2 regions of the Clostridium fungisolvens genome follow, and region 2 is predicted to be linked to the other one. Evidence: a T-box and tRNA genes for the amino acid it is inferred to sense, from the RefSeq annotation. Region 2 holds a T-box; the other holds one or more tRNA genes.
What was found. The T-box of region 2 lies ahead of thrS (threonine--tRNA ligase). A T-box ahead of a tRNA ligase gene usually reads a tRNA of that ligase, here a tRNA-Thr.
Positions count from the first base shown of each region.

Region 1 (12,224 bases), 590 kb from region 2:
GAATACTTAAATTTGCATTATAGATGTAGTAAATGTAAAGATACTGGTTATATTGTAACAGAAAGATGCTCATGCTATAAACAAAAATTAGTTAAACTTCAATACAAAGCCTCTGGACTTGAGAACGCTATAAAAGAGGAAAACTTTGATACTTTTAACTTAAACTATTATCCTTCTCATAGGATTGGAGATGAAAAGTTTTCTCCTAGAAAAAACATGGAGACTATACTTAATTCAATTACAGCTGATTATCTCCCTAATTTTTCTAAAAAGGATGATAACTTATTATTTTATGGTACATCAGGAACAGGTAAGACATTCCTTTCTAACTGTATTGCAAAGGAGCTACTAGACCAAGGCTTCCTAGTAGTGTATAGAACTTCTGACGAACTTATCAAAGACTTAAAGGAAATTAGATTCAATAACAATCTATCTGTGGAAGACCTTTTAATTAATTGCGACTTACTTATAATTGATGATTTAGGCGCAGAGCAGATAACTGAGTTTTCTGTTACAGAACTATTCACACTACTAAACAAAAAGTTATTAAATAAAAAGAAAATGCTCATCTCAACAAATTTGTCGCTACAAACATTGACTAAGTACTATGCAGAGAGAATAACTTCTCGTCTTTTTGGAAACTTTAAACTGTTCAAATTCTACTCCGAAGATATACGAGTTAAGAAAAACTTAGCTAGATAAATTAATAGGTACACATTATAATTTTTTAAAGAATGAAAGAAGCAATGATTCTAATATCACTGCTTCTTTTATTTATAGAATATTACTTTTTCTTTATATATTTTCTGATATCAATTGCAACTGCACTTACTATAATTAATCCTTTTACGATGTATTGGTAATAAGGATTAACACCTATAAATGCTAGTCCATAGTTAATAACTTGGAATATTAATACTCCTGTTATTATACCTGGAACTGTACCTATACCACCTGCTGTAGAAACACCACCAACAACGCAGGCTGCTATAGCATCAAGTTCATACATATTACCAGTATTATTTGTAGCACTACCAACACGTCCTGCTTCTAGAGATCCTGCAAATCCATAAAGAGCTCCTGCTAAGAAGTATATTAATAATAGATACTTAACTACATTAACACCAGAAACTGTTGCAGCTTCGGGATTACCACCGATTGCATACATGTTCTTACCAAATCTAGTCTTGTTCCATAAGATCCATACTATAAGTGTTACTATGATAGCATATATAATCAAATAAGGTATTTCAAATTTTGTCCCTGTACCAATACTACCTAAAACAAAATTAGAGAAATCCTTGTCCAAACCACCTATTGGTTGAGCTCCGTATGGAGGACGGTCAAAGTATATTGAGTTAAGTCCATAAACTATGATCATCATACCCAAAGTCGCTATAAAAGGTGGAACTTGAAAAATTGAAACTACAACACCATTTAAAAGACCTATTATACCGCATGCTAGCATAGCTATTAATATAGGCACTACTACCGGTAGTTTTTGTAGATGAGGATACATACGATACGCATAATCAGTTGCTTGAAGCATTGATGCAGAAAGAACTGCTGATAAACCTACCATACGTCCTGCTGATAAATCTGTACCTTGCGTAATTAATATACCACCAACACCTAAAGCTATTATAATACGAGTAGATGCTTGAGCTAATATATTACGAAAATTATTTATGCTTAAAAAATCAGGAGATATAGCTACTATAACTACCAATAATGCAATTAGAACTATATAAATAACATTATTCATTAACCAAGTCTTGTCAAACTTACCTTTTAAAGAAAATTTTTGTTTTTCCATATTCAATTCCCCCTACCCTATAAGTACATTGCTGATAAACGCATAATTTCTTCTTGTGATGTATTTTTTGTTTCGACTATACCTGCAAGTCTTCCATTACTCATTACTAAAATTCTATCTGTTACTCCTAGTAGTTCTGGCATTTCAGAGGATACCATTATAATTCCTTTTCCTTCTTTAGCTAGTTCATTCATTAACTGATATATTTCAAATTTAGCACCAACGTCAATACCTCTAGTTGGTTCATCTAGCATTAGTATTTCTGGTTTTGTAAGCAACCAACGTCCTATTATTACCTTTTGTTGATTTCCTCCAGATAGTTTTCCTATATGTGTCTTCTGCGAAGGTGTTTTTACTCTCATGGAATCTATTACCCACTGAGTATCTTTTTCTATGTTCTTGTCTGATAATATTCCAAACTTGTTTATATAGCTATCAACATTTGCTATTATAGAGTTGAAGCTTATAGGAAGTCTATCAAATATACCTGTAACACGTCTTTCTTCAGTAACTAATGCAAATCCGTTTTGCATGGCCTTCTGAGGAGATTTATTACTTATCTCTTTTCCATGAAGAGTTATCTTTCCTGATTCAATCTTTCTCATCCCAAATAAACTTTCTATAAGTTCTGTTCTTTTTGCTCCAACAAGCCCAGCAACCCCTAGGATTTCTCCTTCTCTAAGATTAAAACTTATATCTCTTAATGATGGTTGCGTTTGTGCAACTAAGTTATTAACTTCTAGTATTACTTTACCTGGCTTGTTCACTTTTTCAGGGAAACGATTCGATAGATCTCTACCTACCATCATTTTTATGATTAAATCCATTGTTAGATCCCTAGCATGCTCTGTTGAAATCCATTGACCATCTCTCATTATGGTAACCTCATCAGAGATCTTTAAAATTTCTTCCATTTTATGTGATATATATATGATAGCAACATTCTTTTCTCTTAATTTATTAATTATTTTAAATAAGTGGTTTACTTCCTTTTCAGTTAGTGATGATGTAGGCTCATCCATAACTATAATTTTTGAATCATAAGATACTGCCTTAGCTATTTCAACCATCTGCATTTGAGATACTGATAAAGTATTTACTTTACTTCTAGGATCAACGTCTATCTCTAATTCATCAAATATCTTCTTTGTATCCTCATACATCTTATTCTCATCTATAAAAGGTCCTTTGTGAGGATATCTGCCAAGCCAAATGTTGTCCATTATATTACGCTGTCTAACCTGATTTAATTCCTGATGAACCATCGAAACTCCATTATCTAAAGCTTGTTTAGAGTTTTGAAATTGAACCCTTTGACCATTAAAAAATATTTCTCCTTCATTAGGATGATAAATACCAAAGAGGCATTTCATTAGAGTTGACTTTCCTGCTCCATTTTCGCCCATCAATGCATGTACCGTTCCTGGTCTAACGTTTAAATTTACTCCCGCTAATGCTTTAACACCAGGAAATTCTTTTACTATATTTCTCATCTCTAGAATAAATTCTTGCTTTGATCCTGCTTCAACCGCATTGCTCATGGTTTACACCTCCATATAATTCATTACTGAAATAAGTATGAGACACACCTTATGTGTGCCTCATACATGGTGTTTTTATTTGTAAGCATCCTGTCCTACAGATATATTATCTTTAGTTACGATAATATAAGGAACACGAACTGCTTTATTATCATCTAATTGCCACTTTGTTCCATCAGTAGGGTTCTTTCCATTTGCTGCATTTATAGCCAAGTCAAGAGTTGCTTGACCTTGGTTCTTAGCATCATTAAGTACTGAACCAACCATCTTACCTTCATTTATCTTTGTTAATGCTTCTGGTATAGCATCAACACCAACTATTGGCATAAATTTGTTAGCATCTTTGAAATATCCTGCTTTTTCTAGTGATGCATAAGCACCTAAAGCCATCGCATCATTATTAGCTATAACAAACTCTATCTTGTCACCGAATTTTGATATCCATGCATCCATCTTGTCAGTAGCCTTTGCAGTATCCCACATAGCAGTATCTATAGCTAATTCTTCAACATCTATACCTTTTTTCTTTATTTCATCAACAACATATTTAGTACGAGCTTCTGCATCTGGATGTCCTGGCTCACCTTTTAATAATACGTATTGAATCTTTCCATCCTTATTCTTGTCCCATTTATCCTTATTCTTTGTCCATTGATCTACTACTAAATCACCTTGTAGTATACCTGATTCTGCTGATTTAGTTCCAACATACCAAGCTTTATCGTAGCTCTTTAATGCAGCTGCTTCTGGTTCTTTATTAAAGAATACTACTGGTAGGTTTGCTTTCTTTGCTTTGTCAATTATAGTTGGAGCAGCCTTTGGATCTACTAAGTTGATTGCTAATGATTTTACTCCCTTAGAAATCAAAGTATCAACTTGCTCATTTTGCTTTGATTGGTCATTTTGTGAGTCATTCATTGATAATGTAGCTTTTCCATTAGCACCTGTATCAATTGATCTTCTTACATATGACATAAAGTTATCGTCATATTTATATATTGTAACTCCGACCTTTGGTAGTCCACTATCCTTGCTTGTCTCAGTCTTTGTTGATGAGCATCCAGCTAAAGTTAGCGAAAGTGCTGCTGTAATAGTTAATAATAATACTTTTTTGTTCATAAATGATCCCCCCATAAACTATTCTCAATTCATACCCGTTTGTAATTGTTTACAAATTTATTTTAGTAAAATTTAGTTATACTGTCAATATAATTTTTTGTATTTTCACACAAATATTTTTTTATTAATTGTTGATATCAATAAAATTATCTGATATCATTACATATTTAATGTATTTTTCTTACAAGTAATCTTTTACATAGTAGTCTTTTTACTAAATCTATCGCATTTATTTACTATTTTTTACGTAAAGTATTATTTAACTATAATAATTGCTATAAATTTTATCTATTTTACTAAACATATAAATCACTTCATAATCTAATTTATATTTTCAAATTGAAGTGTTTCATCTTTATGTAGGAATAAGGATTTATTTTTTATGCTTTGTGAAGTTTTTTCTGATGTTTTATTTGTATACGACAAAAAAGACATCTTACTATCGTAAGATGTCTTTATCTTGGAGCTGGCAATAGGAATCGAACCTACAACCTGCTGATTACAAGTCAGCTGCTCTACCGTTGAGCCATGCCAGCATCAAATTGGCGACTCAGAAGGGGCTCGAACCCTCGACCTCCGGCGTGACAGGCCGGCACTCTAACCAACTGAGCTACTGAGCCATATTTTTGGTGGGCACAACAGGGATCGAACCTGTGACCCTCTGCTTGTAAGGCAGATGCTCTCCCAGCTGAGCTATGCGCCCAAAAATATGATAATGGTGACTCCTAGGGGAATCGAACCCCTGTTACCACCGTGAAAGGGTGGTGTCTTGACCGCTTGACCAAGGAGCCAAATATTTTGTTTTTTAGTGGAGCTGGCAATAGGAATCGAACCTACAACCTGCTGATTACAAGTCAGCTGCTCTACCGTTGAGCCATGCCAGCATTTAAAATGGCGACTCAGAAGGGGCTCGAACCCTCGACCTCCGGCGTGACAGGCCGGCACTCTAACCAACTGAGCTACTGAGCCATATTCTTGGTGGGCACAACAGGGATCGAACCTGTGACCCTCTGCTTGTAAGGCAGATGCTCTCCCAGCTGAGCTATGCGCCCAAAAATATGATAATGGTGACTCCTAGGGGAATCGAACCCCTGTTACCACCGTGAAAGGGTGGTGTCTTGACCGCTTGACCAAGGAGCCAAATATTTTGTTTTTTAGTGGAGCTGGCAATAGGAATCGAACCTACAACCTGCTGATTACAAGTCAGCTGCTCTACCGTTGAGCCATGCCAGCATTTAAAATGGCGACTCAGAAGGGGCTCGAACCCTCGACCTCCGGCGTGACAGGCCGGCACTCTAACCAACTGAGCTACTGAGCCATATTTTTGGTGGGCACAACAGGGATCGAACCTGTGACCCTCTGCTTGTAAGGCAGATGCTCTCCCAGCTGAGCTATGCGCCCAAAAATATGATAATGGTGACTCCTAGGGGAATCGAACCCCTGTTACCACCGTGAAAGGGTGGTGTCTTGACCGCTTGACCAAGGAGCCAAATTAAATTTTATGTTTTAAATTTATGTCGTCTTTACGACCCAACAATAGATATATTACAAAAAATAAGACTCAGTGTCAACACTTTTTTAAAAAAATTTAAATTTATCTTTAAAATTTAGTTATTTGAGGTTATCAAATAATAGCTTCTAATTGCTTTCCAAAGCTTATTTTTATATATAATATAGCAACTTTTACTTCTATTTTTAGATAATAAAGGTGGCTATATTTTTTATATAGCCATATCAATTTATAGAAACTTTTATAGCTTATCCTTCTTTGAAATTATATTCCTAGAATTAAAATAACCTTTATATAATTGATATATATTTTATTAGCCACCTTTAAATATGATTTAATATTGTCCGCTATGATCTTTATGTCTATCCTGGTAATCACCCTTACCTTTATTCTTGTCACCTATATAAGCGCCTTCTTTTGGAAACATTTTTCTGAGTTCTGCATTACTTTTAGGTCTATCTTTTTGTCTGTATTTATTATCATCCATGGATATCCCTCCTCATACTTTACTCATTGTAAAAATAGAATTCCCTTATAAATATCTTTATATACTTATCCTAATTCTACTAACGCACAACCTTCAACAGCTTCTATGCCATGTTCCTTGCAGTAGCTTAATATTTCTTCACTTTCTGCTCCTGGTTGTATTAAGATATGTTTTATTCCAAGTTCATCTGCTTCTTTTACAAGCTCTATACCACTCTTTGGATTTATACACAAATCTACTGCATCAATATGATAAGGAACTTCTTTTATACTCTTATACGCATCCTTAACATTTGCCCTAGGATTTACTCCGCTGACATTATATCCATTAGCACTAAATTTTGCTAATATTTTAGAAGCATATTTTTCATTATTTTCTACATCACCCACAACAATCCAGTTGTCATATTCCATTAAATCTTTTGCACTCATATCATACACTCCTTTATATGCTTATAATATATAGATATACTAATTTAAGCTAAATAGAGATTAAACTATAAAAATATATTAGTTGTAATCTTGCATACCTATCTACTATAGTATGTGAGTTTTAAAATTATATATTACTATGATAATAATTACATAACATATACACAATTTAGATATTTAGTTAACATTAAACTTATTATTTCATCAGATTTTTAATTTTTTTTAATTTGCATTGGGTTTATAACAAAAAGATATAATAATCAATTAATTATTGTTTATATTTAATTGTTATTTAACAAACTTTTATGTTAAAAATATAATTATAGGTTTTTTACAAAAAAACTTAGCCTATGTAAAAACCCTTTTAAACTTATACTCACAAACTATTATAGTTTTAAGAATAGATTTTTCATTAAAATTGTACATTTTTAGATATTCATAATATTAGTTAAAAGGAGATTGTAAGCAAATGAGTAATATACATCATGATATAGTGGTAGTAGGTGGTGGTGCATCAGGTCTATTAGCAGCTATTACAGCAAAAGACTATGGCGCAGACGTGGCAATTATAGAAGGTACTGATAGGGTTGGCAAAAAAATCTTAACCACTGGTAATGGCCGTTGCAATATAAGTAATTCGCTAATTGGTTTTCCATTTGAAAATTATCATAGTGAAAACCCAAACTTTTTTAATTATTGTTTAAATAACTTTTCAGTGGAAGACACAAAAAATCTATTTCTATTGCTGGGTTTACCTATAATAGAATTAGAAAAAGGAAAGATGTATCCACAATCACTTCAAGCTTCTTCAGTTGTGGATATATTAAGATTTGCTATAGAAGATAGAAATATACCTGTGTATAATTCTTTCAAAGTAAAAAATATTGTCCACAATGATGATATTTTTAAGTTATCCACATCAGATTTATCTTTAGGTACTATAAGCTGTGGAAAAGTTATATTAGCTTGTGGAGGAAAATCAGCACATAAAACCGGATCAGATGGTTCAGCATATAACTTGGCTTATCATTTGGGTCATAGTATAATCGAGCCAATTCCAGCGTTAATACAGCTTAAGCTAGAGCATAGAAGTTTAAAAGCTCTTTCTGGCATAAAGTTCGATGGATTTAGTGAAGTAGTAGTAAATGGACTTCCGTTACGAAAAGAATTCGGAGAAATACTTTTTACAGACTATGGCATATCAGGACCTCCAATTTTACAGCTTTCTAGGATAGCGTCCTACTCTCTTTCAAAAAATAAAGAAGTGGTGATTTCTGTAGATATGATGCCTGAAAAGTCTATTGAAGATATACATAACTTTTTTGAATCACATTGGGCTATGGTATCACATAGAACCCTAATGGAATCATTTATAGGCGTAATAAATAAGAAGCTAATTCCAATCTTATTAAAAGAAGCTGGAATACAAGATATCCATAAACCTTGTTATAGCCTAGACTGGAAGGAAAAGAATAATATAATTAATTTATTAAAAAACTGGTCTTTCAAGTGCATTGGTACTAATGGTTTTGATAGTGCTCAAGTAACAGCTGGAGGTGTTAATACCAAAGAGGTAGATTCTAAGACACTTCAATCAAAAATTGTTCCTAACCTATATTTCTGTGGAGAAATCTTAGATGTAGATGGAGATTGTGGTGGTTTTAACTTGCAATGGGCTTGGAGCTCAGGTGTATTAGCTGGAAAAAGTGCATCCAATTAAAATAAAAAATCGCTAATGTGAATATATTAGCGATTTTTTATCCATTTATTTTATTCCCAAACACATCTTACCGTAGCTAGGATTTTTCCTTCTTCATCTTCTATCTTATGAACGCTTTCTACACTATCCTCTAGGTTATTTATGCTACAAGAAGAAGTTATCTCATGTCCAAAAGTTGTTTCTTTTAAGAAGTTAACAACTATTCTTTTAATGCTATTTTCTTTAACAATACCAATTGGTAGACTCTCTACTGCCCATTCTATGTATTTTACATTATTAACATGAAGATTAGAATCTATATCCCCGTACCTTACTCTAAAAGTCTTTATAAAATCATATTCTTTAATTGGCTTAACGTCATCAATATTTATTGAATAATTTAAGTCACCCTCTACTCCATATACCTTATACTGCTGATCAGGTATTCTTATTGCTCGCCTCTTTTCTAAGTCAACAAAGAAAAATATACTTTTTCCCTCAATAATTACATTCCCATCAACATCCAAAACAATATATTTTCTGTAAGCATAAAACTTTCTAAAACCTATTGGTTCAGTAATTACTTTTATCTTTTCTTCTATATCTGGATATCTGTAGACTTCTATATCATATTTATAAAATACCCATGACTGCTTATCTTTCATCATGGCCTTAATTCCTGCTCCAAGGCTTTCAGATTGCCTAAATCCTATATCACATAGGAAATTCACTATAGTGGAAATAGACGCCTTTAGATTCCATGCTACATCGTGATAATTTATTTCGTATTCTTTTTCAAATTTTTTAAGCATAAACCCTCCATCACTACTCATATAGTATAATTTTAACATCAATGTTAAATATTATACCATACTGGCGTTTTATGACCTATTATTATGATATATAATAAAAAACTTTTAAAGCCATTTAGATTCCTAGATTTAACTAGTTTAAAATTTTTACGTTTTTCTAAACATCAAAAACAAGGACGTCTTAACAAAGACGTCCTTAAAAGTTCTTATTTATTACTTATTTAATGCAACTACTAATTCATCAAGGTTTAATCCATGTACTAAAGCAGCTTCTTCAATAGTTTCTGCTTGAGCTGATGGACATCCAACACAACCCATTCCAAAGCTCATCAAAACTTCTGCTTTTTGTGGATATGTTCTAACTACTTCACCTATTGTCATGTCCTTAGTAACCATTACTATCAACCTCACTTTTAAATAATTTTATGTTACAAGCTTACTTTAATTATTATACTAGATTATTTATATAAATTCAACCAAAATGGTCGGATTTAAATGCAAACTTATCTAGTATATTTTTCAAGCTGTTTTTCACTACCTATGAGTCTATTTTACATAAAAAAAATCTTTTTTTCAGTAACCTAAGTTACAATAAAATAAAATCTTAATATTTTTATATAGTAAAAAAGTCGCTGAGGTGATCTTCTTCGGCAAGCTTTTTTTGCGCATCTGTCATTCAGAATGTATATGAGGAAAATTTGGCATACGAATAAATTTCACTTTTTTTACCGTATAACAATAAAAAACTCCAAAAGCATTAAAATATCTAGGCTTAACTGGCATAAAAATTTTATATTTTCCTATACAGTAAAAAAGAACCTACTTTATAAATAGGTCCTTTTTCAATATAAAAATATTAATTATCTTATAGTTCTCTAACTCTCATAGTTTGGTCTCTTCTAGGTCCCACAGAAACTATTGATATCTTTGTATCAGTTATTTCTTCTATTCTAGTTAGGTACTTCTTAGCATTTTCAGGAAGTTCCTCATAGCTTCTAGCATCAGCTACAGATTCATCCCATCCATCAAATTCTTCATAAACAGGTTCGCATTTAGCTAAATCTTCAAGACTTGCTGGGAAGTAATCAATAATAGAACCGTTAAACTTATATCCAACACAAACCTTTATTTTCTCTAGTCCAGCTAAAGTATCAATCTTTGTAACAGCTAAAGAGGTTAATCCACATACTCTTACTGTTGTCTTTAATATAACTAAATCCAACCAACCACATCTTCTAGCTCTACCAGTAGTTACTCCGAATTCATGTCCTTTTTCTCTTATCCATTCTCCTGTTTCATTTTCCAATTCTGTTGGGAATGGACCCTTACCAACTCTTGTTGTGTATGCTTTCGCAATACCAACAGCATTAGTAATCATTGTAGGTCCAATACCTACACCATTAGACACTCCACCAGAAGTAGTATTTGATGATGTTACATATGGGTAAGTTCCATAATCTATGTCAAGCAGCATTCCTTGAGCACCTTCAAATAAAACTTGCTTATTACTCTTTATAGCATCATAAACTTTTACTGATGTATCTTGTATATATGGTCTTAATCTTTCTGCATAAGCTATATAATCATTGTATATCTCTTCAAAACTTAGTGCTTCTCCATTAAGAACATTAGTTATATACTCATTTTTTGCTTCAACATTTATTTTTAACTTTTCTGTAAACACATCTTTATGTAGTAAGTCACAGATTCTTATTCCACTTCTTTCATACTTATCAGTATAACATGGACCTATACCCTTACCAGTAGTTCCTATATCATTCTTTCCTCTTGCTTGTTCCTTTAATCTATCTAATACTCTATGATATGGCATTATAAGATGAGCTCTATCGCTAATCATAAGCTTTTCTGGAGTTACTTTTACTCCTAAATCTTCAAGGTAATCAATTTCTTCAAATAAAGCCTTTGGATCTACAACAACACCATTTCCTATTATGTTCAATTTTGAATCATAAAGTACACCTGATGGTATCAAATGCAACTTATATTGCTTATCTTCAACTTCTACTGTATGACCTGCATTATTTCCACCTTGAAATCTAACTATAACATCAGCTTCTTCAGCTAAGTAATCAGTCATCTTTCCTTTTCCTTCATCGCCCCATTGAGCTCCTAAAACTATAAATGCTGACATAACCCTTCCTCCTTAAATACATCAGTTTGCTTGGTTACACTCATTCATTATTGTCATTACTAATAAGCCTAAAACTTATATAAATTTTAATATCAATAAATTTAATATAATTAAATTCCCACCTAACATAGTATCAAAGTAAATATATTAGGTCAATGGAAGTTACGAATATTTTTTATCACATTTATTTTATAATTCGTATATTATATTCAAAATTATATATTTTCCTATATTTCTACTAACTATATTTAGCATTAATTAAAGATTTTATAATTAAAAAAATATTTTTTTATATCTTTGTAATAAAAAAGGTTATTTATAATTTGAATTTTTAAATTATAAATAACCTTTTTTATTAAATTTTCTAAAACTATTTTAAAGTTCTATATCCTTTATCTTGCTGAAACTATATCCTTAATGCTCATATTTAAATCTTTCTTAAGTTCATCAATCTTCTTAGTTTGTTCATCAACTTGCTTAGCAGTACTATATCCTTTGCAACCTATTATAATACCATCAAAAGTATTTATATACTTGCTGTGGAAAGCGTCTAGATCGCTGCTATGCTTTAAAGCTTGTGCTTTATTTCTTAATTCCGAAAGCTTGTTTATATTTTGAACAATATTCTTATTGTTTTCTATATCATCAACTGTTTGT
Region 1 is NZ_BLZR01000001.1:4,866,861-4,879,084, forward strand. It holds gene bsdtw1_RS21540 (ATP-binding protein) at 1-702, shown strand, start outside; gene mglC (galactose/methyl galactoside ABC transporter permease MglC) at 785-1,816, opposite strand; gene mglA (galactose/methyl galactoside ABC transporter ATP-binding protein MglA) at 1,834-3,357, opposite strand; gene mglB (galactose/glucose ABC transporter substrate-binding protein MglB) at 3,433-4,476, opposite strand; tRNA gene bsdtw1_RS21560 (tRNA-Thr) at 4,938-5,012, opposite strand; tRNA gene bsdtw1_RS21565 (tRNA-Asp) at 5,020-5,096, opposite strand; tRNA gene bsdtw1_RS21570 (tRNA-Val) at 5,104-5,179, opposite strand; tRNA gene bsdtw1_RS21575 (tRNA-Glu) at 5,193-5,267, opposite strand; tRNA gene bsdtw1_RS21580 (tRNA-Thr) at 5,286-5,360, opposite strand; tRNA gene bsdtw1_RS21585 (tRNA-Asp) at 5,369-5,445, opposite strand; tRNA gene bsdtw1_RS21590 (tRNA-Val) at 5,453-5,528, opposite strand; tRNA gene bsdtw1_RS21595 (tRNA-Glu) at 5,542-5,616, opposite strand; tRNA gene bsdtw1_RS21600 (tRNA-Thr) at 5,635-5,709, opposite strand; tRNA gene bsdtw1_RS21605 (tRNA-Asp) at 5,718-5,794, opposite strand; tRNA gene bsdtw1_RS21610 (tRNA-Val) at 5,802-5,877, opposite strand; tRNA gene bsdtw1_RS21615 (tRNA-Glu) at 5,891-5,965, opposite strand; gene bsdtw1_RS21620 (hypothetical protein) at 6,321-6,473, opposite strand; gene bsdtw1_RS21625 (CoA-binding protein) at 6,539-6,904, opposite strand; gene bsdtw1_RS21630 (BaiN/RdsA family NAD(P)/FAD-dependent oxidoreductase) at 7,374-8,624, shown strand; gene bsdtw1_RS21635 (acyl-[acyl-carrier-protein] thioesterase) at 8,675-9,415, opposite strand; gene bsdtw1_RS21640 (DUF1858 domain-containing protein) at 9,629-9,811, opposite strand; gene bsdtw1_RS21645 (adenylosuccinate synthase) at 10,281-11,567, opposite strand; gene bsdtw1_RS21650 (hypothetical protein) at 11,960-12,224, opposite strand, start outside.
Region 1: it has a tRNA-Thr gene. The T-box ahead of thrS (threonine--tRNA ligase) is inferred to sense a tRNA for this amino acid. The anticodon was not compared.

Region 2 (12,224 bases):
CATATCCTTGTAAATAATCTGCAAAAATAGTTATTTTATTAGTTCCTTTTGGTATGATTACCTTTACATTATCTCCGTTATTTCCAACCTCTCCATTACCCCATGCACCATTAAAAGCCACTTTATATTGGAGCTCGTAATCATTTGCTTTAGCAGAATCTTTTATTTGAAAAGTTTTACTATAGATTCCACCACCAATATAATCAAGCTTAAAATTATCATCTGCAGGGTTCCAAGACTTACCACCATCTAATAGATTGTCTATGTTACCTGTTAGTATAGCTTTTGTTTTAAACTGATCTGCATTATTTATAGAATCATATAATTTCTTCTGTTTATAATCTAATCTAAAATATACCTTTGTATCAATGTCTAAGTTTAATTTTATATTGTCACCACTCTTAATTCCGTCTTTGCCATAATTCTCATCAAAAGATTTATTCATGGCAACTTTATATTCATAACTTCCTGCTTTTAGGTCTAATGAAGTTTCATATATACCATTTTTATATTCTTTCATAAGACCTTTCAAATTAGATGGATTCCACTGATCTGATTTCTCAGCAAAAAAATCTCCCACAATGGTTGCCATGGCATCAGCTTGTAAAACAACTTCATCTTCTGCCATAACAGGCTTCACATAAATATTACTAAACAAAGTAATAAATAATGTTAGGCAAGCGAATAAACTCAGAGCTTTGTAATACTTTTTTCTCATATTCATCCCCCTTATACTTTCATGCAATCGATTGCATGTCAATGCGAAACCGTTTGCACTGTAATTATATTATACATGTTCATAATAATATTTCATTTGTGAATTCATATGAATTATTTAAATACTTTTTATATGAAATTCCATATTATGTAATTATAGCTTTCTCTTTACATAAAAATACCACTTTGTAGTTAAATAGTTAAAACCATCACGGATTAACTTGACTACAAAGTGGTCCATATTTAAATTTGACTAAAATTAGAAGGTTTCTAGTTGATCTTTTCTATTAGCTTGCTTATCCTTAATATTGTTGAGGTCTTTTGTTGACATATTTTCTCCATTATTCTTTATGTATCCTGCAGCATTTATCATGTTATCGATTATATTTTGCTGCTCATCTTCTTTATAATTGTCTCCATATACAATTTTGTCCTTTAGGGTGTCTATTTCTCTTTTTCTCGCATCTTGTATCTCTTCAGCATGTTTCATTTGCTCAGAGGATATTATATCTTGATTTTGCTCTATATGTCTTTCTGTTCTTGTATACTTTTCAACAGTATCTACTATCTGATTTATTCTATTTTCTACTTCTTGTTTTCTTCCATCATTCATAATTATTACCTCCTTAAAAACTTTTTGACCTAAACGTGGTAAAGCTTATAGTACTAATAATTTAATGATATGTTTTGAAATATTTCTAAAATTAAGTGATTTTTCGTAAGCTTATTAAATCACCAAATTATAGATAAACTACTTCCTATTGAAACTTATCAAAATAAAGATTCGTAGAAACATCGAAATATTTATTTTGACTCTAAGGTTTGAAGTACTTTATCTGTTCAATTGAAATGGTTCAATTATATTTTGCACCTAAGTAGTCTAATAATACTTATAAATAAATTCATAGTTTATTTATTTTAACCTTCTTAAGAATGGCTAACCATTATTTGTTTTAATTAATCATATAATTAAACCTTTAATGAAACTTAAAATTAGCGAAGCTATAAAACAAAAAACATCTACCATTTTCGTAAAGGCAGATGTGCAAAAAAGCTCACTGGAGAAGGTTTCTTAAACATTTTTTTATTTAAATTTGTTTTAAATATTTTTTAAAACAAAAAAAATCATAATCGAATGATTATGATTTTTGGTGCACCATCAGGGACTCGAACCCGGGGCACCCTGATTAAGAGTCAGGTGCTCTACCAACTGAGCTAATGGTGCTTATTTGGAGCGGGTAGTGGGAGTCGAACCCACCTTTTCAGCTTGGAAGGCTGGAGTATTACCGATATACGATACCCGCACATTAAATTCTATAAATATTATAAATCAATTCCAAACTACTTGTCAACATTTTTTTTAATAACTTGGCTGGGGTGGTAGGATTCGAACCTACGACTGGCGGAGTCAGAGTCCGCTACCTTACCGCTTGGCGACACCCCAATGTCAACATTTTAATTTTATCACTAGATCGATTATTTGTAAATATATACATATATAAAAATTATCTTAAATCTTTATATCTTAGAGAATAAAAAATTCGCTAAAGTGATTTTCTTTAGTAAATTTTTTTGTGCGTCTGCCTTTTCTTAAGCGTATGTGAAGAATCTTACAGGCGACATATTTTTCTTTTTTTATTCTTTAACTTATACTATATCATAAGTATGTTCTCATAATTATCCACAGATATATTTGATGCATAAATATCTAAAGAATAAAAAAAACAGCACGTATAACGTGCTTTGGCTGGGATGGCAGGATTCGAACCTACGGATAATGGAGTCAAAGTCCATTGCCTTACCGCTTGGCGACATCCCAAAATATGGTGCGTCTTAAGGGATTCGAACCCCTGGCCCACGCCTTAGAAGGGCGTTGCTCTATCCAGCTGAGCTAAAGACGCATTTCAAACAAAATATATTTTAATATATCTTTTATAATATGTCAATAGTTATATTTTAGACTATCTCTGTCAAATCCCTTGTTAAAGTTAACTTTAGTTTTTCTCCACTAACTGGATTTTTATGAACCTGCTTACATAGTTCTATCCACTTCTCTTCACTCATTCCTATCTTCTTCTCAAAGGCATCTTCACTATCAGTTTGTAGGTTAGTATTTATAATAAATTGACCTAACTCAGATGCAGATGAAAATACCTTCATATATAAGAATGTATCTATGTCTCCTAACCAACTCATATTGAACTCTCTAGAAAACTTTTTTAACTCTTTCATAACTTTATCGCTTGGAACATCCCACAATGATTTTATAAACGCTATTTGTTTTTTCATTACAGCCGCCTCTGATTGACTTAACTTTCCGTCCTTCAATCCCTCTGATATAATCTTTTCAGCATTCAATTGAGAGAATTCTGCTATATTTTTATATTTTCCTTCTATCCATTTATAAAATGCTTCTGGAAGTAAGCAATATTGTATATATCCTAATAACATTTTAGCCTTAGGTATTGGTGTCCAAACACTTTGTATTCCAGACTTTCTTGTAAAAATTACGTAATGCATATATACTGTTTTTTCTGTTATAGGTTCATTTTCGAATATTCTAGATTTTAAAGTTTTATTATTTCTTACTAGTTTATCCCAATAATCTATAGAGTTATAAGTTACTATCATTTAACCACTTCCTCTCTAAATATGTAAACCTTTTCTATTTAATTATATTTCATATTATTTTATAATGCAATGTAAAAAACCACTTGCTTTAGATTTAACATTTCCAGTTATGTTATAGGAATCCAACTTTTCAACATTTATATGCTTGATTGTACCAATAGTTCATGATATTTTATAATTATAAAATATTCAGGAGGAATCATATGTACCGATGCGAGATCTGTGGAAAATCAGCAGATATTCATCATATTGTTTATAAGAGTGAAGGCGGACTTGATATAAGGCTAAATTATAAATATTTATGCCACAGCCACCATCGTGGCAAAGATGGCCCCCATAGAAATAATGCAGTCAATTTAAAATATAAAGTTGAATTACAGGATAAACTCCAAACCATTTTATTTAAAGAACATTATACTTTTATTGATTTATTAAAGATATTAGATATAAACAACAATTCTTTAAAAAAGCTAGTAAGAAATATAAAACTGTTTAAAGAAGGTTATAAGTCTAAAGATATTATTTTTCAAATAATGGGCCAAAAATCGTACACTAGTGAAATGATAGAGGATTTTATATTGGAAAAAATACTTTCTAATTACTAATATTATATTCACTACTACCTCATTGTTTGTATATAAATATAAAAATATATTAAAATAGTCAAAATCATAAAGCTTCTTATGATTTTGACTATTTTAATATTAGCACAAACACTTTTATTCTATAAATAGAATTATAATTTTCTAAATAAAAAAAGCAGCTTTCTAGCTGCTTTTTATTTGGAGCGGAAGACGGGACTCGAACCCGCGACCTTCACCTTGGCAAGGTGACACTCTACCATTGAGTCACTTCCGCAAGTGGTGCAGATGAAGGGAGTCGAACCCCCACGCCGTAGGCGCTAGATCCTAAGTCTAGTGCGTCTGCCAATTCCGCCACATCTGCATTGCTCACAAAAAATATTATACACTATTTAGAAATAAAATCAATAGTTTTTTATATTATTTTTTTGGAGCGGCAAACGGGATTTGAACCCGCAGCCTTCACCTTGGGAAGGTGACACTCTGCCGTTGAGTTATTACCGCTCATAATTTATAGTAACATTTTACCATATTAATCATACATTGTAAATATATAGTGACATTTTTGCTATTTAGTAAGTTAAAACATCAATGATTTTTTAACTTGTCATTTTTTTTAAATTAGTTATATTACCTAATTATTATTAATATAATTCATAAGAAATAATATTTGGAGGAACTATCCCATGAAAAACTTAGATGAAATCTTATTAGAAGAGGTAAAAAGGGCACTTACTGAACTATACAATGACTATTCAGAAATAACTACAATTGGAATTATAGAAAAGATTACAGGTTCCCCATATACACCCTCCTATAGTACAAACAATATTGGGCTCACAAGTTTTATAAGCAATTATGAGAATGAACTAGGCTTGGAATTTCTAAATTACGAAAGCTCTTATTGTAATGAATATAACTCACAAACTGCAGTATGGAGATTTAAATAAATAGCACTATTACATTTCTTCTATGTTGTTCTATTATATACTTCACAACTCTAAATTATGATATTTACAAAAAAGTTTACATAATCAAACTAGGTTATGCAAATATTATAATTTAGGTTTACAGTGTCTCCTACCGCCCTAAATCTCTTTAAGTTAAGAAAGAAGAACACATTGAAAACTTTGTATAGTTTTTAATTAGGACTTATTTAAAGATGAAACACTTCAATCCGAAATCTATTTTCACCCCCCCTCTGGTTTCTGAGCGGAGAGTTTGAAAACATAAATTTAATTATGAAGTGGTTCATCTATAAAGAGTTCTTATATCGAAACTTAATTTATACTTGTTCTAAAATCCTGGCTTCTGAGGATTTTCGGGCATGTATAAATTAATAGTTGAGTTAGGAACTCTATAAATACTTGACATTAAAATAAAATAAACTTATAATTTATAAAAAATAGCTAAGTTTAATTCTATGAAGAGAAGAGTAAGCTTTGGTACATTTGCAGAGAGAAAATACATTTGCTGTGAGTATTTTTATATGGAATTAGCTGAAAACTAACTCTGAGTGACTTTAATAAAGTCCGTGAAAATCGCGTTAAGATTACTAAAGTGACTTGTTTTTCAAGTAATTTGGGTGGAACCACGGGAATGATATTCTCCCGTCCCTTGATATAGGGACGGGAGTTTTTTATTTTGTCTAAAAACTGTCCTTTTCAAGTTTAATTTATATTTAAATGTACTTCTATCTGTTTTCCACGGAATATGAGTTTAAACTTAGGACTATTATATAAATTTTATTATGAAGGGAGATTCACAAATGGTAAAAATAACTCTTAAAGATGGATCAGTTAAAGAATTTGAAGCTGGTTTATCCGTTTATGAAATTGCTAAAGGCATTAGTGAAGGACTTGCGAGAGTAGCTTGTTGTGGCATCGTTAACGACAAGGTGGTTGATTTAAGATTTAAGGTTGATGCTGATTGTAACTTGAGCATTTGTACTTTTGATTCACAAGAAGGTAAGGATGCATTTAGACATACAACATCTCACATATTAGCATATGCGGTTAAAAGACTGTTTCCAGAAACTAAATTGGCTATAGGTCCTTCTATAGCTAGCGGTTTCTATTATGACTTTGATAAAGAAAGTTCTTTTTCAGCAGCTGATTTAAACAAACTAGAAGATGAAATGAAAAAGATCATAAAGGAAGACGCTCCAATTGAAAGATTTGAACTTCCAAGACAAGAAGCTTTAAAGCTTATGGAAGAAAAAAATGAATCTTATAAAGTAGAATTAATTAATGATCTTCCAGAAGATGAGGTTATATCCTTCTATAAGATTGGTGACTTCACTGATTTATGTGCTGGCCCACACTTAATGTCTTTAAAGCCAATAAAAGCTTTTAAACTTCTTAGAAGTGCAGGTGCTTATTGGAGAGGAAACGAAAAGAACAAGATGCTTACAAGAATATATGGTACTTCCTTCCCCAAAAAATCAGAACTAGATGAACATTTAGAAGCATTAGAAGAAGCTAAGAAAAGAGACCATAACAAATTAGGTAGAGAGTTAAGTTTATTTACTACTGATGAAAATGTAGGTCAAGGTCTTCCTCTATTAATGCCTAAGGGTGCTAAGGTTATTCAAGTACTTCAAAGATGGATAGAAGATGAAGAAGAAAGAAGAGGTTACCTTCTTACAAAAACTCCTCTTATGGCTAAGAGTGATTTATATAAAATATCTGGTCACTGGCAACATTATAAAGATGGAATGTTTGTTTTAGGCGATGAGGAACATGACAGTGAAGTATTTGGTTTAAGACCAATGACTTGTCCATTCCAATTTTCAATATATAATTCAGATCAACACAGCTATAGAGATCTTCCTCTTAGATACGCAGAAACTTCTACTCTATTTAGAAATGAAGCTTCTGGAGAAATGCATGGACTTACAAGAGTTAGACAATTTACTTTGGCAGATGGTCATATTGTATGTACTCCAGAGCAAGTTGAGCAAGAGTTTAAAGACGTAGTTGATTTAATAAAGTACGTTATGACTACATTAGGAATTCAAGATGATATTTCCTATAGATTCTCAAAATGGGATCCTAATGATAAAGAAAAATATATAAACAATCCTGAAGCTTGGGAAAATACTCAAAACCTAATGAGAGAAATTCTTAATCATTTAGAAATTGATTACGTTGAAGCTGATGGTGAAGCAGCTTTCTATGGACCAAAGCTTGACATTCAAGCTAGAAATGTTCACGGAAAAGAAGATACTATAATAACAGTACAAATCGACTTTGCTCTAGCTGAAAGATTCAACATGACTTATATAGATAAGAATGGAGAAAAGAAACTTCCTTATGTAATCCATAGAAGTTCAATTGGTTGCTACGAAAGAACTCTAGCAATGCTTATTGAAAAATACGCAGGTGCCCTACCAACATGGTTAGCTCCAGTTCAAGCTAAAGTACTTCCTATATCTGATAAGTATAATGATTATGCAGAATCTGTTGTTAAAGCATTGAGACTTAAAGGTATAAGAGTTGAGGGTGACTACAGAGCTGAAAAAATTGGTTACAAGATAAGAGAAGCTTCTGTTGAAAAAACTCCATATATTTTAATAGTTGGAGAAAAGGAAGTAGAAAACAATTCAGTATCTGTTAGAAGCAGAAAAGCTGGCGATGAAGGTTCACTAGAATTAGCTGGATTTATCGAAAGATTAGTTAACGAAAACGCTACTAAAGAACATTAAAAAATAGAACTCCTTATGGGAGTTCTATTTTTTTTATTCAATATCTATACATTCTATTGCCAGAAATTATATAGACCACTACTTTATAATTTATATTTTTGTAGCAACCCCTTATTTTATATCTTTTATAATATTAAAGTTTCTTATCATCTACTGAATCAAGCCACTGCTCTATGGAAGTTATTATTGAACTTACACAACCATCTTCAAATGGAGATTTCAAGTTTGCATAACTAACTAGTTCCAAGAATGATTTTGTTCCCCCAACTCTACAAAGCTCTACATAGTCTTTCCATGCCTCTTCCCTATTTTCATTAGCTCTTTTCCAAAATTGAAGTGCACAGATTTGAGCTAAAGTATAATCTATATAATAGAAAGGAGAGGTAAATATGTGAGATTGTTGGAACCACCATCCCCCTCTTTCTAAGAAATCACAACCGTCGTAATTTTTATGTGGTAGGTATTTCTTTTCTATTTCTCTCCAAGCTGTCTTTCTCTCTGCTGGAGTTATGTCAGGATTTTCATAAACAAAGTGTTGGAATTCATCAACAGTAACTCCATAAGGTATAAACTTTATAGCACTTCCTAAATGTATAAACTTATATTTGTCTGTATCTTCTTTGAAGAATAAATTCATCCATGGCCAAGTAAAAAACTCCATACTCATAGAGTGAATCTCACAGCTTTCATAAGTAGGAAAATTACACTCAGGTATCTCTATCCATCTAGATGAATATACTTGAAATGCATGCCCTGCTTCGTGAGTCAATACATCCACATCTCCTGATGTTCCATTAAAGTTAGAAAATATAAATGGAGACTTGTAATCTGGTATATAAGTACAATATCCACCGCCTGCTTTGCCCTTTTTAGTAACTAAATCCAATAATTCTCCATCCACCATAAAATCAAAGAACTCTTTAGTTTCTGATGATAATTCCGAATACATTTTTACACCATTAGCTACTATCCACTCTGGATCACCTTTTGGTATTGCGTTTCCACTTAAAAATTCGAATTTTTCATCATAATAGCTTAACTCATCTAAACCTAGCCTTTTAGTTTGCCTTTCATAAAGCTTTGATGCTGCTGGAACAATATAATCCTGGACTTGCTTTCTAAAATTAGAAACCATTTGTGGATTATAGTCACTCCTCATCATTCTTACATATCCTAATTCTACAAAGTTTTTAAATCCCAATTTTCTTGCTATTTTCGTTCTTACCTTTACAAGATCATCATATATTCTATCTATCTCGGCTTCATGGTGTATGAAATAATCATATTTAGCCTGAGAAGCTTCTTTTCTAACTTCTCTATCCTTACTCTGTATAAAAGGTACTAATCCTGAAAGATTTTTTTCTTCTCCTTTAAACTGAATCTTTGCAGAAGCAATCAACTTGGTATATTCTGACGCTAGCTTATTTTCTAGTTGCAGATCCTCAATGACCTCTGTTGAAAATGCTTTCAAAGCAAACTCAGCTAAAGTAAAAAATTGTTTACCCAGCTTTTCCTCAAGTCTATGTCTAAACTTAGAATTAACTAATTCTTTATAAAATATTGAATTCAATTCCTCGTATAGCGGAGAGTATTCATCCCAATAATTTTGTTCATCATCATAATATTGATCTTGTGTGTCAATTGTATGTCTTATATTTGTTAATGTACTCATGGTTTGAATATGATTTCTAAGTTCATTTATGTTTTTTATGCAATCATATTGTTCCTCTGAACTACTTGAGTCTCTTAATGTAGCTATATGAGAATTAAATAATTCTTTAACTTCCTCATAATTAGGTCTCTCATACTTAAATTCCTTGAATTTCATTATTAATGCCCCCTGTATTAATAAATTACTTTTATACTAAAAATAAAAGTATATTTTTAACATTATTGCTAACATTATACCATAAAAGTGATTATAAACAAATTTTAACAATAAAAATACTTTTATTAATTTGTACGTATGCCTCTTTCTGATATTATATGTGACACTTTCTCGTCATAGACTTCAATAGGTATAGAATAAAAAATCTATAACTGTTCATTAAAGCAAAAAACCTTCTTATGGTAAGAAGGCTTTATAGTTTAGCTGGTATGCTCTTTATTGACAACAATATCTTTATGAGGAATGTTCATTTCTATGTATAATTTATCGTCCTCTTCCAAGTTACATTCTGTATTAGTAATATTGGCAATTAAATTATTGTAATATCTTTCTCTATACTTCTTACTAAAAAGATATTTAAAAAGCCACATATCATATCTCCCCTATCTTCTAGGAATATTATGGATTTATTTTGCATTAATTTTCTACTTTTTATACCTATATAATATAAATTACCGATCCAATAAAAAAAATTGCTGGAGCAACCTTCTTCAGCGAGCTTTTTTAACGCATCTGCCTTTCCGAATGAATATGAGGAAAATTTGGCAGGCGAATAAGTTTTATTTTTTACTGTATAGCCATAAGAAACTTATAAAAGCATTAAAATATCTAAGTTTAGCTACCTTGAAAATTTTATAATTTCTTATACAGGAACAAAAAATTCACTAAAACGATCTTCTTTAGTGATTTTTTTGCGCATCTGCCTTTTCTGAACGTATGTGAAGAAATTTTGGCAGGCGACATATTCTTCTTTTTTTATTCTTTATCTTATATTGTTTCCTAAGTCTATTCGCATAATTATCTACAAATATAATTGAGTGATAAATTCCTAAAGAATAAAAAAAAGTGATAGAATTATCTATCACACATGAAAGGGAAAAGTAAGGTTTTATATATATTATTATGATTATTAAGAAATAACATAATTAATTTTTTATAAAACAAAAGCGCTTCTACTCTAATCGTAAAAGCGCCTTTGCTCTATGTTTAAATTATAATACTTTCACAAACTTTGTCAATATATTTTTTCATTTTTTTATATTATAGTTTTGAATATTGCCTCTTTATCAACAAATCAAACTTATAAGTATTACATTCCTAACTGTTTAACAAAACTTATATATGTACATTTGAAAAGAAAACATCTATATCCTTACATATATTACTATCTACAAATCCATTCTTACACATATCATTTAATATATCCATTGCTTCTGTATGGCTTAATGATCGTCTATATGGTCTTTCTTCTGTAAGTGCCTGATAAATATCAAGGCATCCCATTAGTCTTGAATTAAAATCTAATTGTTTATGACTTTTTCCAAAAGGGTACCCCAATCCATTAAGCTTTTCATGATGATTAGCTGCCCATTCTGCAATATCTTCAAAACCAGTTATCTGCTCTAGAGCAATTCTAGTATAATAAGTATGTTCTTTAATAACTGAAAATTCTTCTTCACTTAACGAACCAGTACTATCTAATATATCATTTGGAACAGCTAACTTACCTAAATCATGTAAATCAGCTGCTATTATCAACTTAAATCTTTCTTCATCACTGTAGTCATAAAATCGAGCCATAACATCAACCTTTTCAGAAAGCTCTTTAGAGTGCTGTTGAGTATATTGTGATTTAGAATCAATTATTCTTGAAAGCACCTGAGTTATAGATCTTATCTGTTCAAAAGAAATATCAACCGAATACTTAGGTTGTACTTTCTGTAAGGCTACTGCTATAAAATTATCTTTTAAATCAATCCAAAAACTAGTATGGCTAGCTACCCTTAAGAAAGCTTCTACCAATTCTGCTGAATAATGTGTGTTTTCTTTACTTTTTATAAAATCCTGTATTTTTTTCTGATTTTAAAATCACTAGTTCTCAAATCAAAATTTAATTCTATCTCATCTGCCATTGAAATTATTTGAGACATCTTAGGTATATCTTCACCTTTAATATTAAAGTAGCCTGTTCCATCATATCTTTCATGATGATATTTAATGACATTGGTAACATCAGTAAGGAAAGGATACATACTTATACTATTTTCACCAATACTACAATGAGCCACCGTATCTTCAGCATTCTTAAGAGTATACTCACTTTCTGCATTAATCTTTTTAACTAATCCTCTTTCTACTGCACCAATATCATGAAGCATACCTAAAGCTACGATATCGTGGAGTTCTTTAAAACTTAACCCAAGCTCTTTGGCTATTTTTAATGATATGTAAGCAGTTCTCTTTCCGTGGTTTGAAGTCACTCCTGATAGGTCCATTTCTATAAAATCTAACGCAAAAGATACTGCTGTTAGAAATTCATTCATATAAAATAGCATTTATTATATTTCTCCTTTGTAAATTATTTTACTAATCTATCCTTAAAGTTATCCATATCTAAGTGTTCAAAAATTTGTACTTATTATTGATATTCTTAGTATTTATATATGTAATTACATTTTATCACTGAAATATATTTATTAGACTCTCTAGTCATTTCTCCTACTATTTTAATACAAATAAATCTTTAAAGCAAAAAAGGAAACAGTTCCTTTAAAGAAACCATTTCCTAATATAAAGTATTGAGATGCCACTATCTAAATAAAGCTACAAATACTAAAGTTATTGTACTTATAAGCTTAATCAAAACATGAAGTGATGGACCTGCAGTATCCTTAAATGGATCTCCAACAGTATCACCTAC
Region 2 is NZ_BLZR01000001.1:4,280,534-4,292,757, forward strand. It holds gene bsdtw1_RS18855 (alpha-amylase family glycosyl hydrolase) at 1-718, opposite strand, end outside; gene bsdtw1_RS18860 (hypothetical protein) at 977-1,330, opposite strand; tRNA gene bsdtw1_RS18865 (tRNA-Lys) at 1,867-1,942, opposite strand; tRNA gene bsdtw1_RS18870 (tRNA-Gly) at 1,948-2,021, opposite strand; tRNA gene bsdtw1_RS18875 (tRNA-Gln) at 2,087-2,161, opposite strand; tRNA gene bsdtw1_RS18880 (tRNA-Gln) at 2,462-2,536, opposite strand; tRNA gene bsdtw1_RS18885 (tRNA-Arg) at 2,542-2,618, opposite strand; gene bsdtw1_RS18890 (hypothetical protein) at 2,674-3,348, opposite strand; gene bsdtw1_RS18895 (HNH endonuclease) at 3,552-3,953, shown strand; tRNA gene bsdtw1_RS18900 (tRNA-Gly) at 4,132-4,206, opposite strand; tRNA gene bsdtw1_RS18905 (tRNA-Leu) at 4,210-4,293, opposite strand; tRNA gene bsdtw1_RS18910 (tRNA-Gly) at 4,359-4,433, opposite strand; gene bsdtw1_RS18915 (hypothetical protein) at 4,616-4,879, shown strand; T-box leader at 5,344-5,550, shown strand; gene thrS (threonine--tRNA ligase) at 5,698-7,635, shown strand; gene bsdtw1_RS18925 (M3 family oligoendopeptidase) at 7,769-9,463, opposite strand; gene bsdtw1_RS18930 (hypothetical protein) at 9,724-9,894, opposite strand; gene bsdtw1_RS23555 (HD-GYP domain-containing protein) at 10,640-11,326, opposite strand; gene bsdtw1_RS23560 (HD-GYP domain-containing protein) at 11,359-11,859, opposite strand; gene bsdtw1_RS18940 (sodium-translocating pyrophosphatase) at 12,114-12,224, opposite strand, start outside.